Mastigocladopsis repens PCC 10914: one gene and its partner. Each later gene encodes a partner of the first gene's protein in a complex. Links are inferred from orthologs where the notes say so. Each region holds a gene or a part of one and is shown on either strand. Other genes may lie near its edges.

The links. Proteins that work in one complex are often made in the same cells at the same time.
Region 2: the proteins of tsaD (region 1) and MAS10914_RS0122125 are in contact, whole or in part, in a crystal structure (PDB 6N9A), measured with the Thermotoga maritima proteins. The link is inferred for Mastigocladopsis repens PCC 10914 from one-to-one orthologs. Residues at the interface, in WP_004082750.1 of Thermotoga maritima: Cys10, Asp11, Arg49, His50, Leu82, Gly84, Gly135, Gly136, Glu154, Thr155, Leu156, Asp157, Asp158, Ser159, Glu162, Asp165, Lys166, Arg169, Leu170, Tyr175, Lys213, Thr214, Leu217, Tyr218, Gln221, Arg222, Asn324; in WP_004082108.1 of Thermotoga maritima: Leu37, Gly38, Lys46, Lys57, Val59, Lys60, Ser61, Thr63, Phe64, Thr65, Leu66, Met67, Val69, Pro71, Tyr82, Arg83, Leu84, Asp86, Asp88, Phe89, Asp93, Ile128, Asp130, Glu131, Arg134.

Annotation. Positions count from the first base shown.
Region 1 is NZ_JH992901.1:5,859,297-5,867,166, reverse strand. The notes cover bases 2,919-5,722. They hold tsaD (tRNA (adenosine(37)-N6)-threonylcarbamoyltransferase complex transferase subunit TsaD), read right to left. Parts: upstream 4,944-5,722; coding sequence 3,894-4,943; downstream 2,919-3,893. Other genes in these bases: MAS10914_RS0128035 (photosystem I reaction center subunit III), read left to right, coding at 5,118-5,621; MAS10914_RS0128045 (alpha/beta fold hydrolase), read left to right, coding at 2,919-3,872. Outside these bases: MAS10914_RS0128065 (Tic22 family protein), read right to left, coding at 1-766; MAS10914_RS0128050 (GNAT family N-acetyltransferase), read right to left, coding at 1,959-2,507; MAS10914_RS0128030 (hypothetical protein), read left to right, coding at 5,847-5,990; MAS10914_RS0128025 (photosystem I reaction center subunit XI), read left to right, coding at 6,289-6,807; gmk (guanylate kinase), read right to left, coding at 7,001-7,600; extracellular matrix/biofilm regulator RemA, read right to left, coding at 7,771-7,870.
Region 2 is NZ_JH992901.1:4,518,180-4,523,584, forward strand. The notes cover bases 2,533-5,405. They hold MAS10914_RS0122125 (bifunctional alanine racemase/tRNA (adenosine(37)-N6)-threonylcarbamoyltransferase complex ATPase subunit type 1 TsaE), read right to left. Parts: upstream 4,264-5,405; coding sequence 3,802-4,263; downstream 2,533-3,801. Other genes in these bases: MAS10914_RS0122115 (dihydroorotase), read left to right, coding at 2,533-3,403; MAS10914_RS0122130 (gluconeogenesis factor YvcK family protein), read right to left, coding at 4,336-5,405. In the rest of the region: circadian clock protein LdpA, read right to left, coding at 1-482; lepB (signal peptidase I), read right to left, coding at 1,183-1,827; more of MAS10914_RS0122115, read left to right, coding at 2,081-2,532. UniProt on the Escherichia coli protein: Required for the formation of a threonylcarbamoyl group on adenosine at position 37 (t(6)A37) in tRNAs that read codons beginning with adenine.

The DNA of each region.
Region 1 (7,870 bases):
CATTATTTTGCTTGCTAACGATATACTGCATAGTTTCAGAAGAGGGGACTATGGTAACTTGGTTTAGCCATGGATCATTTTTTGCTCGCAATGTTTGAATGATTCCGTCTATGTCCACCACCTGAATGTCAGCCTTAGGAACTTGTTGTTTCACTTGGTTCAACAAACCTTGGGCGTCTTTTTGACTTAAGAACAGAGGAATAACTTCCTTATTGTCAGTTTTCCGTTTGACAGAAACATACCCCTTTTCTGGCGACCTAACGATAAAAATCGGTACACTGGGGAACTGCTTGACTTCTTTACCGCTTTGGCGTAGCAATGCCATAGCCCCTTCTATATCCTGCTTTCCAGGATTAAAAGCAAACACGAGGCTGTCTGGTTTTTTAGCATTATCTCGAAGTCTCTGATAAATCATTCCCAAGGGTACTGGTGTCACTTGCAGGCTTTTTAACATTTCTGCCATTTTCGGGTTTTTGCCTTGCACGTTCCGCAGTTGGTTGATAAAAGCCTGAGCCTCCTGCCCACTCATAAAAACGTCTGTCACCGTGGCTTCTTTCTTTTGTGCATTTTGCCCATTGTTAGGCACAGTACGAGTGAGAGGGACACCTTGGTTGTTAGTAATCAAAAACACAGGTACTGGGTCTAATTTTTCTTTAATTTGTTGTTCTGTCAATGCGAGCACTGGAGCATTTCCGCTAAAAACTGTTGCCAGCAGAGTACTCCCCACTAAAGTTAATGTTGTGCCCCAGCGAACTAATAAATTCATGACTTCTCCTCGCATTAATACTCTTCTGAAATTAAGTCCGACAATTGGTTGGGTTTGCACACAGATCCAACTAGTTTTAGTTATAGTATCCTTTTGGCTAATTGACTGTGCTGTTGTTGGTGTTTGAATTTCGCCTTGTTGGGAACTGGGTTTGAACCGTAGATGCCTGCTGTATGTTAACAAGAGCGGCGAAAAAAGTCCTCTTTAACAGAGGTGTCACATGCCATTTTATTGGCTTTCTTAGCTATAGTTGACGATAATAAATATTAAATCGTTCCTCCTATGGCTGCTGCAAAATGTCTCAATGTTTACACGTTTTTGTACTTCTCCAATGATTTTCTGCTAAGAAATAAGTTTGTCTAGTAGAGAATAAATAGTAAAACAGCACAATTACAGCTTACGAGAAAATATGCAATTTAACTGTACATACACTTACAAATCAAACTAACAGTCAGAGTCAACTCAAATTTGGAAGTTTTGATTTAATTTATTGATGGTTTGTGGAAAAAAAACTAGATTCATTTATGGGTTAAGATTTAGTGATTTGCATTACCAAATTGGGATGACAGGATGTGTAGATGCCCAACAGGACAACTTCCCGGAGGGTATCTAGACAAATTTTTCATAATTCCGTCCATATCTGTTGGGAAGTTGCTGCTTCATCTCGTTTAACAAATCTTGCGTGTCTTTTTTAGATATAGTATGCTCTTGGCTTGGGCTAATTACCTGCTGGACTATGTAAAAAACCCTAGCTCCGTTTACAGATCTAGGGTTTTTTGACTTACTGTTGTAGCAAGTCGGGATGACAGGATTTGAACCTGCGGCATCCTGCTCCCAAAGCAGGCGCGCTACCAAGCTGCGCTACATCCCGATTAAAGCATCATTCAGAGCTAATCTTTAGTTTTGTAAAGCACTAAGAGTGCCTTAGTTGACTTACTTGTGTAATTTTTTAGATTAGCATTGTAATGCTATCACGCTTTTTGACTTTTTGCAATCACTTCCTTTTGCTAAACTTTGCTTCGCTTATTTTCACCAACTTCAAACAGGTAACAACTACTTGCCTGTTCCTTAGAGTTTGGAATAATCCACAAGAGAAATTACCGATTTTGGCTCTACAGCAAACAGCATTTAATAGTCAAATTCTAAGATTATAGCTTAGTTTGTGGTAAAAGCTACTGTGTTTATTTAAAAATTAATGAGGGTACCAAAACATACCTTTGATGCCTTCTGGATCGGACATGAACCCCAAAGTCTGGTAGAAGTCTACAACATGGGGGTCAGCAAAAAGAGTAACATTACTAATTTCTTCACTCCTAAGTTTTTTGAGTACATATTTCATAAGTGCCTTCCCCAGCCCTTTCCCTTGAAATTCTGGGTGAACTACCACATCCCAAATTGTGGCATTAAAGGCATGATCTGATGTTGCACGGGCAAAACCAATGAGTCGCTTTTTGTTTCCTCGCACTTGCCACATGGAGGCTACGAGGAAACTATGCTCAATAGCTTTTTTCACTTTTCGTAGAGGACGACGCGACCAACCAACTGAATCACATAGTTCTTCTAGTTCATACAGATCAATATCTCGCTCAGTACTAAAAACTATGCGAGATTCCTGCTGATGTTCGCCAACACCAGTAGAGCTTGAGTTGCCCACAGTTTCCACTGCATACTCTTCAAAGGGTGTTGTCCTGGTCGTTGAGGCAGCTTCTGATGTACTAAACCAAGTTTTCCAAAAACCCATGCCAACGCGGTTCGGGTAGTATAACTGAATTGCTTTTCACTGAGAAGAGTGCTGATTCACGTATCACCGAACTACCCACCTTTATACCCTCTTACACATACGGCTTTTTGTGTGTTTTCGGGATTTTCAATGACAGTAGTTGGCAAGCGCGTGTCTCACACTAATCCTTTTCAACTTTAGCATTTTGTTGCAAAGCCAAGGAGAAATTAAATAAAACGGAAGTTTTTACTAGATCTAGGTCACAAAATTGCTGAAGGAGTGCGACCTAAGTTGTTGGGAAGATGAGAAAGTGGGAGGATGGGGCAATGGGGTCAAACAAGAAACTCTGCTACTCTCTCCTCCTCCCCAACTGTCCAACTCCCCACCTCCCTATCTCCCCAGCTGCCTCCCTGAAGGGGGTACGATAAGAGTATGGCAACCATCGAAATCTTGGGCGTTCCACACGCATACGAGCTAACAGCTCCCACTTCCTACCCCCACACCTTAGTATTTATCCACGGATGGCTCAATAGCCGTGGGTACTGGCAACCTGTGATTTCCCCGTTGTCAGATGATTTTCAATGTCTTTCCTATGATTTAAGAGGTTTTGGAGAGTCCCAGCCCAGGCTAAAAACTGATTTTAGTCGAGAACAAAATTATTTCAGCCTAAGTGCTAAATCTAGTAGTGCGGTTGTTAATCCCTTTGATTCTGTTTATACTCCGGCTGCCTATGCTCAGGATTTAGTAGCTCTCCTGCAACAACTCAACGTTAAGAGCGCTTGGCTGGTTGGTCATTCTTTGGGAGGTACGATCGCCCTTTGGGGTGCCGCCCAAATGCCAGAATGTGTTAAAGGAGTCATCTGTATTAACTCAGGTGGTGGAATTTATCTCAAAGAAGCCTTTGAGCAGTTTCGTTCAGCGGGTCAGCGGTTTTTGCAAGTTCGCCCCAGATGGCTTAGCCAAGTGCCTCTGATTGATTTGCTATTTACCAGAGTGAGTGTAGCACGCCCTTTGGAGCGCAATTGGGCACGTCAGCGGGTGATTGATTTCGTTGTTGCAGATCCAGAAGCTGCTTTGGGAGCACTGCTAGATTCTACAACAGAAGAAGAAATTAATCACTTGCCTCAACTCGTTTCTCAACTTAAGCAACCGATTTATTTCCTGGCTGGTGCGGAAGACAAGGTTATGGAACCCAAGTATGTCCGCCATTTAGCTAGCTTTCACCCTCTTTTCAGCTACTGTGGCGACAATTTTATCGAAATTCCTGATTGCGGACACCTGGCAATGTTAGAACAGCCAGATGCAGTTGCTACTCACATCCGCTCTCTCGTTCTCCAGCGCTCTAAAGGAGAGGAAGAAAGGAAAAGGGGAGAAGTCCTTGGGTGATTCCGTTTGTTCCTTTCCCCCTTATTCCTCATGCCGATACAACTCCATGACTTGGGTCAGCGCTAGTCTAGACTGAACGCCTGTGGTGAGAGGGGAGGTATGACCTCTGTTGAGATGGTCAGCCGCAGCAGCGCCAATCATAGCGGCGTTATCGGTGCAAAATTTTAGAGGGGGGAAGAGCACGCGCAAGTTATGAGTTTCTGCTGAACGTTGTAAATGTTGTCTCAAAGCAGTGTTGGCTGCTACACCTCCACCAATAGCAATGGTGGAAAGACCATAGTCTTGGGCACAGGCAATTGCCCTTTTGGTGAGGGATCGTGCTATAGTCTCCTGAAAACTAGCCGCTACATCTGCCGTTGGCAGAGATTGCCCATTTTTTTCAAACTGCTGCACCAACCGTAGTACCGCTGTCTTCAACCCACTAAAACTCGTATCATACCGATGATATCCGCCACCTGGTAGGGAGACTTTCCCTTCTGGTAGGGTAAAGGCTTGTGAATTTCCCTCTTTTGCTAGCCTGTCAATCATTGGTCCACCAGGATACCCCAAATGCAACAGACGTGCCACTTTATCAAAAGCCTCACCTGCTGCATCATCACGAGTTTCGCCCAAAGTTTCATACACACCACAATCCTTAACATAAATCAAGCTTGTGTGACCACCAGAAACCAATAAGCTAAGGAAAGGAGCCTCTAAAGTTGGCTCGCTCAAATAAGTGGCGTAAATGTGACCTTCGAGGTGATGAACTCCTAAAAATGGCTTGTTATGTACCACTGCCAAGGTTTTGGCAGCAGTTAACCCGACCAACAGCGCCCCAACCAATCCAGGGGCACAAGTAGCTGCGATACCATCAATTGTGTCCCAGTCTAGTTCTGCTTGTTGCAAGGCTTGGGCGATCGCCCCATTGATCGTTTCTAAATGCTGGCGCGATGCCACTTCCGGCACGACTCCACCATACTGCTGATGGACTGGGATTTGCGAGGCAATAATACTACTACAAACTTGACGATTGTTAACAATTGCCACGGCGGTTTCATCACAGCTGGTTTCTATAGCTAAAACGGTTGCCATTGAAGAATTTTGCTGATAAGGGTTTGTCTCGAAGCTTTAACTTTTATTTCCTTCAACTTTACTCGGTTCACGCGCAAGAGTATTATGACTTGCTAGTTATGTAAATCAAGATTGTACAAGCCGCTTCGTTTTGTACAAAAAACTTTTTGTTTCGTAATAGAAGGAAACAACTTCATGCGATGCTTGTTAGCTCTGATTTTAGCGATTTGTGTTTGGTTCAACTTTGCCCCGTCAGCCAAAGCGCAGACTCCAGGGGCAAATCTTGTGCCTTGCAGTGAATCTCCTGCCTTCCAAGAACGGGTACAAGCTGCCCGTGCTACTAACTTTGACCCCGCTTCTGGAGAAAAACGATTTGAGCGTTATTCTCAGCAGCTGTGCGGCCCCGAAGGTCTACCTCATCTAATAGTGGATGGTCGTCTCAGCCATGTTGGTGACTTCACAATTCCTGGCATTATCTTCCTCTATATTGCTGGTTGGATTGGCTGGGTAGGTCGTACCTATCTGCAAACAATCAAGAAAGAAGGCGGTGACGTGGAATGGAAAGAAGTCAAAATTGAAGTGCCAAAAGCGCTGCCAATTATGCTCTCAGGCTTTACTTGGCCTGTAGCCGCCCTGAGAGAATTGCTGTCAGGCGAATTAACAGCCAAGGATGAAGAAATTCCCATTTCGCCACGCTAGTCAGGATTTTAGATTGGAAGTGGGTTAGTGGTGAGCCACTGTGTTGAGCGGGCAATGCCCGACAGTTCCGCAACTAGCTTTCACCGTGCCTCCTGCAGAGGAGCTGCCCTAACGGCAAAGCCGTGGCGTCAGCCATAGGGTTAGTGATACTTGTTGACAGCTAACAACTAACAATTCTCAATCCAAAATTCATTCATTGAACTAACTTATTTAGGAGAATGGTTCATGGCGCAAAATCAGCCAAATTATCTCGTTCAATATCTTTCCCTGGCACCAGTTTTGTTGTTTGCCAATTTGATTGTGACTGCCGTTTTGTTGATTGTCTTTAACTACTTCTTCCCAGATCTACTTTTCCATCCACTGCCGTAAATTACGAAGAAAAGTTATGAGTTAGGAATTTCAAATTATGAATTATGAATTCATGATTCATAATTTAAAACTCCTAACTCATAGCTTTCCTGAAATTAAACTTTAAAACTACTGCTTTCAAACTCGTGATACTATAGGCAGAATGCAAATTGTAAATGTTTAAAAATATCTAAAACAGGTAAATTAATTTTTATAAACTTCAATAGTAAAAATGAAATTTAGTCACAATTAACAATTATTATTAATTTGAAAATAATGCCACGATTCTATCTAGAGGCAAACATAAAATATGGCAGATATAGCACAAGCAGTAGATGCATCAAAAAATCGCCCTAGTGATCCAAGAAATCAGGAGGTTGTCTTTCCCCAATGGCGCGATCCACAACAAGGTAACCTGGAGACACCGATTAATGCTTCTCCCTTGGTCAAATGGTACATTAATACCTTGCCTGCCTATCGCTCAGGGATAACTCCATTCCGAAGAGGACTAGAAATTGGCATGGCTCATGGTTACTGGATTTTTGGTCCCTTCGCCAAATTGGGTCCCCTGCGCGATACGGCTAATGCCAACTTAGCTGGATTACTGGCAACCTTAAGCTTTATTGTCATTCTGACTGGTTGTCTGTCTCTATATGGCAATAGCAATCCCCCTCAACCACACGTTACTGTCACCACACCCAACCCTCCAGATGCTTTTAGATCAAAAGAAGGTTGGAACGGCTTTGCCAGTGCTTTCTTAATTGGTGGCATTGGTGGTGCAGTAGTTGCTTACTTTTTAACTAGTAATCTAGGTCTACTTCAAAGTCTGTTTGGTTAATTAGTCATTGGTTCTTGGTCACTCGTTATTAGACGAAGAACAAATGATAAAAAAAGGGCACAAAGAAAAGGCTTACATGGCTCTTTGTTTGTGTCCTTTTTTTACTATTCTTAACCGAACAGAAGTTCAAAGGAGGGGTGAGGGATAAGGTTTTGTGGAATTTATGAAGTCATTATCAAATATGTTATTAAAATCATCCAAATATAGCCGCTTCTATAGAATTTAGAGCAGTTTCAAAATCGTCATTAACGATTTGAAGATCAAATTCATCAGCGGCACTGATTTCTTCTTGGGCACGGTGCAGACGACGAGCGATCGCCTCTTGCGAATCTTGGGCGCGACTGCGTATCCGTTTCTCTAATTCACTCAAAGAAGGCGGCAAAATGAAAATGCTGAGGGCGTTAGGATAAGAAGCGCGAATTTGTCGTGCCCCTTTTAGCTCAATTTCCAGCACAATCCACTTGCCAGAGTGAACTTGGTTAATTACGGCTTTCCGGGGAGTACCGTAATAGTTACCAGCAAATTCTGCCCACTCCAGTAATTCTCCAGCAGCCACCAATTGTTCAAACTCTCTACGGCTGATGAAGTAATAATCTTTGCCGTCAATTTCCCCCTGACGAGGAGAACGAGTCGTCACGGATATGGAATATTGCAGTTGGGGATGACGCTGGAGGAGCGATCGCATTAAAGTGCCTTTGCCAACTCCACTTGGGCCAGTCAAGATAATCAGCTTGCCCACAGTTGGGCATTCCTTAGTACTAGCAGCACTTTTGGTAGATATAACTTGCATCATCCGCTTAACCTGTAAATTAATCAGTAGACACTATTCATTAGTCAATAGTCTTTAGCTGGATGACTCTTGACTTACGGAGCTTTGTAGCCTGGGTGACATAAAACTAGTTTAATTCACATGGTACTACTGATATGGCGCAAATAGGCGTGGCGCTATAGACCTACCTTTAGTCAATTATCTACAGCTTGATGATGATCGCGGGTAATCACAAAGCGATTCGCTACCGTTTCCGGCTGAATCGCCGAAAGAATAACGTGACTGGAATCAGTG
Region 2 (5,405 bases), 1.3 Mb from region 1 along the record:
GATCTTGTATAAATTATATCATATGGACAAATTGGTATGCAACGACCACAGCCGTAGCACTTTTGTGATAGAATTCCCGAAAAGTCGTTTTTTATACTCTTAAAAACAATTGCTTGCGCTGGACAAATTTTTTGGCATGGTTTATCACAATCTATGGGGCATTCTGTAGAATTAAATTCAGCTTTGCGAAAATGAGGGTCTTCTCCATCGTTAAGGCTAACCATCAAAAAAGGCGATTTTCTGCCCCACCCAAAACCTCGCTGCCCAGCAACCTTTGCCAACTCAGAGGCAACTTGCAGCGCTTCTTGGACTGCGGCAATTACAGATGGATCGGCGGCAACATCTATGCAGTCAGCACCAGCCAAGGTGTAGGCTAATGTTAAAGTTCTGACTGCAGGCAGATGTTGGTAGCTGGCTCCACAAATGAGCTTGAACCAGCGACCTTCCTTAAGCGATCGTAAAGGGTCTAGCAGATCATTCACATTATCTATTATGCTATGCAATAGAAAAATATAGGATGTAACTCACACAAGTTTTGAGTCCTAAATTTTTTCATTTGAACCTAGAAACGTTCTGTTTTCGAGTCTTTTAAGACTTTCTAGTTAAAGTTATATTTTTTGAGTTTTCTCTTCGTTATTACTTGCAGTATGAGGGACAAACTATCAATCACAAAGCTTGATTGTATTTGTTTTTACTCAACAGCCAGTTCTGCTTATTGACAGGTATATTGACAATAGATATGCCATCATCTGGCTTGTACCGTAATACCAAATAAGTCATCCGGTGCAAGAGTTCCAAGGTGCGAGTCCCCCTCAGGGAGGACAGTGATTTTATTGTCAATCAACAATGTCAATAAGACATACTTTTTTGAGAGGTGGATTGGGCTAAATCCTTGATGCAGTAGGTGTTTAACCTGCTTGCCACCCGCTCTAGAGGCTAATGTGGTTATAAGGGTATAAAGTGTTTTACAAAACCAAAATAATGGTCTTATAAGAACACCATTACTACCGATACAGTGGTGATTTATCTATTCCTCCAACTTGATTAAGCGGCCAAAAGCGAATTACGGCACGCCTGATAATGTTCTTGCGCGGGACAACGCCCCAGCAGCGGCTATCATAGCTACTGTTACGGTTATCGCCTAACACTAGGTATGAGATAGATATTCTTTATATTCTTTAATTATGGATACAGTGGCGACTTATCAATTCCACCAAGGTGATTCAATGGCCAGAAGCGAACTATGGCACGACCGATAATATTCTCACGCGGAACAACACCCCAGCAGCGGCTATCATAGCTACTGTTACGGTTATCTCCTAACACTAGGTATGAGTTGGGCGGTATGGTGACAGGTTGGGATAGGAAAGGTGGTTGCTGACCTGATGTGCAAACATCGATGATTGTACGCTGTTCAGCGCTTAGGTACTTGTCTTCCTGTAGAGGTTTGTTATTGATATAAACTTTTCCATCCTTGAGTTGTACCTTTTCTCCAGGTAAGCCAATGACACGCTTAATAAAGGCATCTTGGTATTGTTCTTTTTGTAATTCTTCTGTAGGGGAAAATACTACAATATTGCCTCGCTGCGGGTTAGAAAATTTATAACTCAATTTATCGACAATAATTTTGTCTGCCTCCCACTGGTTTGGAGAACCATGCAGGGTTGGTTCCATTGAACCAGAGGGAATCCAACGAGCTTCAGCAACAAAGGTGCGAATTCCCAAGGCTAGGACAATACTTAATACAATCGTCCTACTGAGTTCTGCGAGCCAAGAGTTATTGGGTTGTGGGCGGCTAGAGTTGTTATCAGACACTTGATTTTGCATGAAATTACAAAAGTAATGGCTTGAGATGCAGGTGATTCACTTGCCCCAGCAGGGATGCTGTATCTATTTATCTTAACTTTACAAATTAGCTGTTGAGGTTATGTAGTCATCTTGACAGGCTTTTTCGTTCATTAAGAAGAATCAAGTTTTAGGTAAAAAATAACACAAAAACCCCGTTAAGAGTCCAACTAAGTTTAACTTATAGGACTCGTTATCTGTTAAACTCAGCTCTTGTTTTAACGCAGTTGCCCCCATGTCATCTCCTACGAGTTTGCTGATTCGTCGCGCTCGCATAATTTTACCCAACGGTGAATCGCTTGTTGGGGATGTGCTGACGCGCGATCACACAATAGTCGAAGTCGCACCAGAAATTTCTGCTGCAACGCCTACCACAGAAATTGACGCAGAAGGGTTAACTTTGTTGCCAGGAGTGATTGATCCGCAGGTACACTTCCGGGAACCAGGACTGGAACACAAGGAAGACTTATTTACCGCTAGTTGCGCGTGTGCCAAAGGGGGAGTCACCTCCTTTTTGGAAATGCCGAATACACGTCCCTTAACCACGACCCAGCAAGCTCTAAATGACAAGCTACAACGAGCTTCACAAAAGAGCTTGGTTAATTATGGCTTTTTTATCGGGGCAACAGCAGACAACCTGCCTGATTTACTTTTGGCAAAGCCGACGCCAGGAATCAAAATTTTCATGGGTTCAATGCATGGACAGTTGCTGGTTGACCAAGAAACCGCACTCGAGGCTATATTTGCCCAAGGCGATCGCTTAATTGCCGTTCATGCTGAAGACCAAGATAGAATCAACCAACGACGCAAGGAATTTGCTGGGATTACTGATCCTGCAGTTCATTCCCAAATCCAAGATAATCAAGCAGCGCTCTTGGCAACTCAACAGGCATTAAGACTTTCTAAAAAATATCAACGTCGTTTGCATATTCTGCATATGTCAACGGCAGAAGAAGCAGAGTTACTGCGTCAGGATAAACCAAGTTGGGTCACAGCAGAGGTGACGCCCCAGCATTTATTTCTCAATACCAGTGCTTATGCAAAGATTGGCACTTTGGCGCAGATGAATCCACCTTTGCGATCGCCTCACGATAACGAAGTCCTTTGGCAAGCTTTGCGTGATGGAGTGATTGATTTCATTGCCACAGATCACGCCCCACACACCTTAGAGGAGAAAGCTCAACAATACCCAAACACTCCTTCTGGGATGCCCGGAGTAGAAACTTCCCTACCTATTATGTTAACAGCTGCAATGCAGGGTCAGTGTACCGTTGCTCAAGTGACTCAATGGATGTCACAGGCTGTAGCCAAAGCATATGGCATTCCAAATAAGGGGGCGATCGCTCCTGGTTATGATGCCGATTTAGTTCTTGTAGATTTGAATAATTCTCACCCTGTGTTACGTGAGGAATTGTTGACGAAGTGTGGTTGGAGTCCTTTTGAAGGCTGGAACCTTACTGGATGGCCTGTAATCACTATAGTAGGCGGTCAGATTGTGTATGAAAAAGGCAAGGTAAATACACAGGTGCGGGGTCAAGCTTTAACTTTTCGTCATTAGTTATAAGTTATTCATCCTATGGGAAGCGCTCCTAGGTGCTTCCCAGTTACAAGCATCAGCTTTTGAACGTGTCCAGCAGATAATTTCTCTGCTCGACACGTTTTTAATTTGATACAGACTTTGTCCAATATAGATGCAATTTTACGTAGATATTTGCTTACATAGTTAAAGGGTCTAGCAAATAAGCTGTCGATTATCTCATTTTCCATTCAGAAAACCTGATTGTAAGGGCTTGAGCCTACAAAAAGTGCCAGTAAGACGTGGAACAGCTGATCAATGCTGGAAATACCTCCTGTCAAATAATTTTCGAAGTCATGGGTGTAATCAAGATGAAAATTTTAACTAATCCAAGCTACGAACGTGGTAGTGGCAGATGTCACCAGGGTGAAAGGAATGAATTACATTTGCAGAGCAGCGATTTTTTCGCTTATGTCACAATTATGCGGAGTAATTTCGGCTTGACGAGAGCCTTCATCCCCATAAATCAAGCACACGTTCAAATAACGATCCGGCTTGTAGGGCATTCGTTCCGCCCATTCAATCGCAACAATTCCTGGTGTGACCTCAATACCTTCCCAGTAGGTTTCTAGGTTTAAAGCAGCGACTTCTTTTGAGTCCAAGCGATATAAATCAAGGTGGTAAAGGGGAAGGCGTCCTTGTGTGTACTCGTTAACGAGAGTGAAAGTTGGGCTAACAATTGATTCAGTTATGCCCAAACCTTCCCCAATACCTTGCACTAAAGTGGTTTTGCCAGCCCCTAAATCACCTTCTAGTAAAATGACACTTGCCTTATTCAGCGATTGACCGAGAGTGATTCCAAGCTTTCGTGTCGCTGCTGCATCTGCTAGAAAAATTTTCATAAATGGGTCATTTGATAGTTGTTAGTTGTTGGTTATTTCACTACCTACTACCCACTATCTACTAACCACAACTCACCTTCCATGATGCGCTCCAGTGTACCATCGCCACAACACTCGCGCCAGTCGTTGGGGGTTGTGGCGAACAAAACCTGTTTCATCTTCATGCATCACATTAGCCAGAACAATTCGCCGTCCCAGCCCCGCTACGGCTTCTCGATCTAGGAAAACAGGATGGGACTGTTGTTGAGCATAGCGGATAAGTGCGTGAGCAGTAGGAGATTTTTTGTGTACCAGGACAGCATTAAATAGCGGTCTGCCGCAAGCAGCATCAATCGCCCTGATGTGGTCAGCAACGGTGTATCCCTGAGTTTCTCCAGGTTGTGTCATGATGTTGCATACATAAATACGCGGTGCTTGCGAGGCGGCGATCGCATCGGCAATCTCTGGTACCAGCAAATTGGGAATGACACTGGTGTAAAGACTGCCAGGACCCATAATGATGTAATCGGCTTCTTTAATAGCCTTGATAGCTGCTGGCAAGGCAGGGGGATTTTCTGGAATGCAGCCAATCTTGACAATAGTACCACCAGCTTCCGTAATTTTAGATTCCCCTTCTATGCGGCGACCATCGTCTAACTCAGCCCAGAGGCGCACATCGCTCAAGGTTGCTGGCAAAACTTGTCCCCGGATGGCTAGGACTTTGGAACTGGCGGCGACACCTCTTTCCAAATCGCCAGTAATGTCACTCATCGCCGTCAAAAATAAGTTGCCAAAACTGTGACCACTCAACCCATCCCCAGCCTTAAATCGGTACTGAAACAGTTCTGTCAATAACTTTTCTTCGTCAGCCAGTGCGGCTAAACAGTTGCGAATATCTCCAGGTGGTAGCACGCCAAATTCCTGGCGTAACCGTCCAGAAGAACCACCATCATCAGCTACGGTGACAATGGCGGTAATCTTGGCGCTATAAACTTTCAATCCCCTAAGCAATGTGGAAAGCCCTGTACCACCGCCAATTGCGACAATTTTCGGTCCCCGATACAATCGGCGATGTGCCAGCAGGACATCAATAAGTTCCTCATCCCCTTCTGGTCTGAGTACCTGAGTAATTGAACCTACTGTCCGAGTTTGCCCCCATAGAA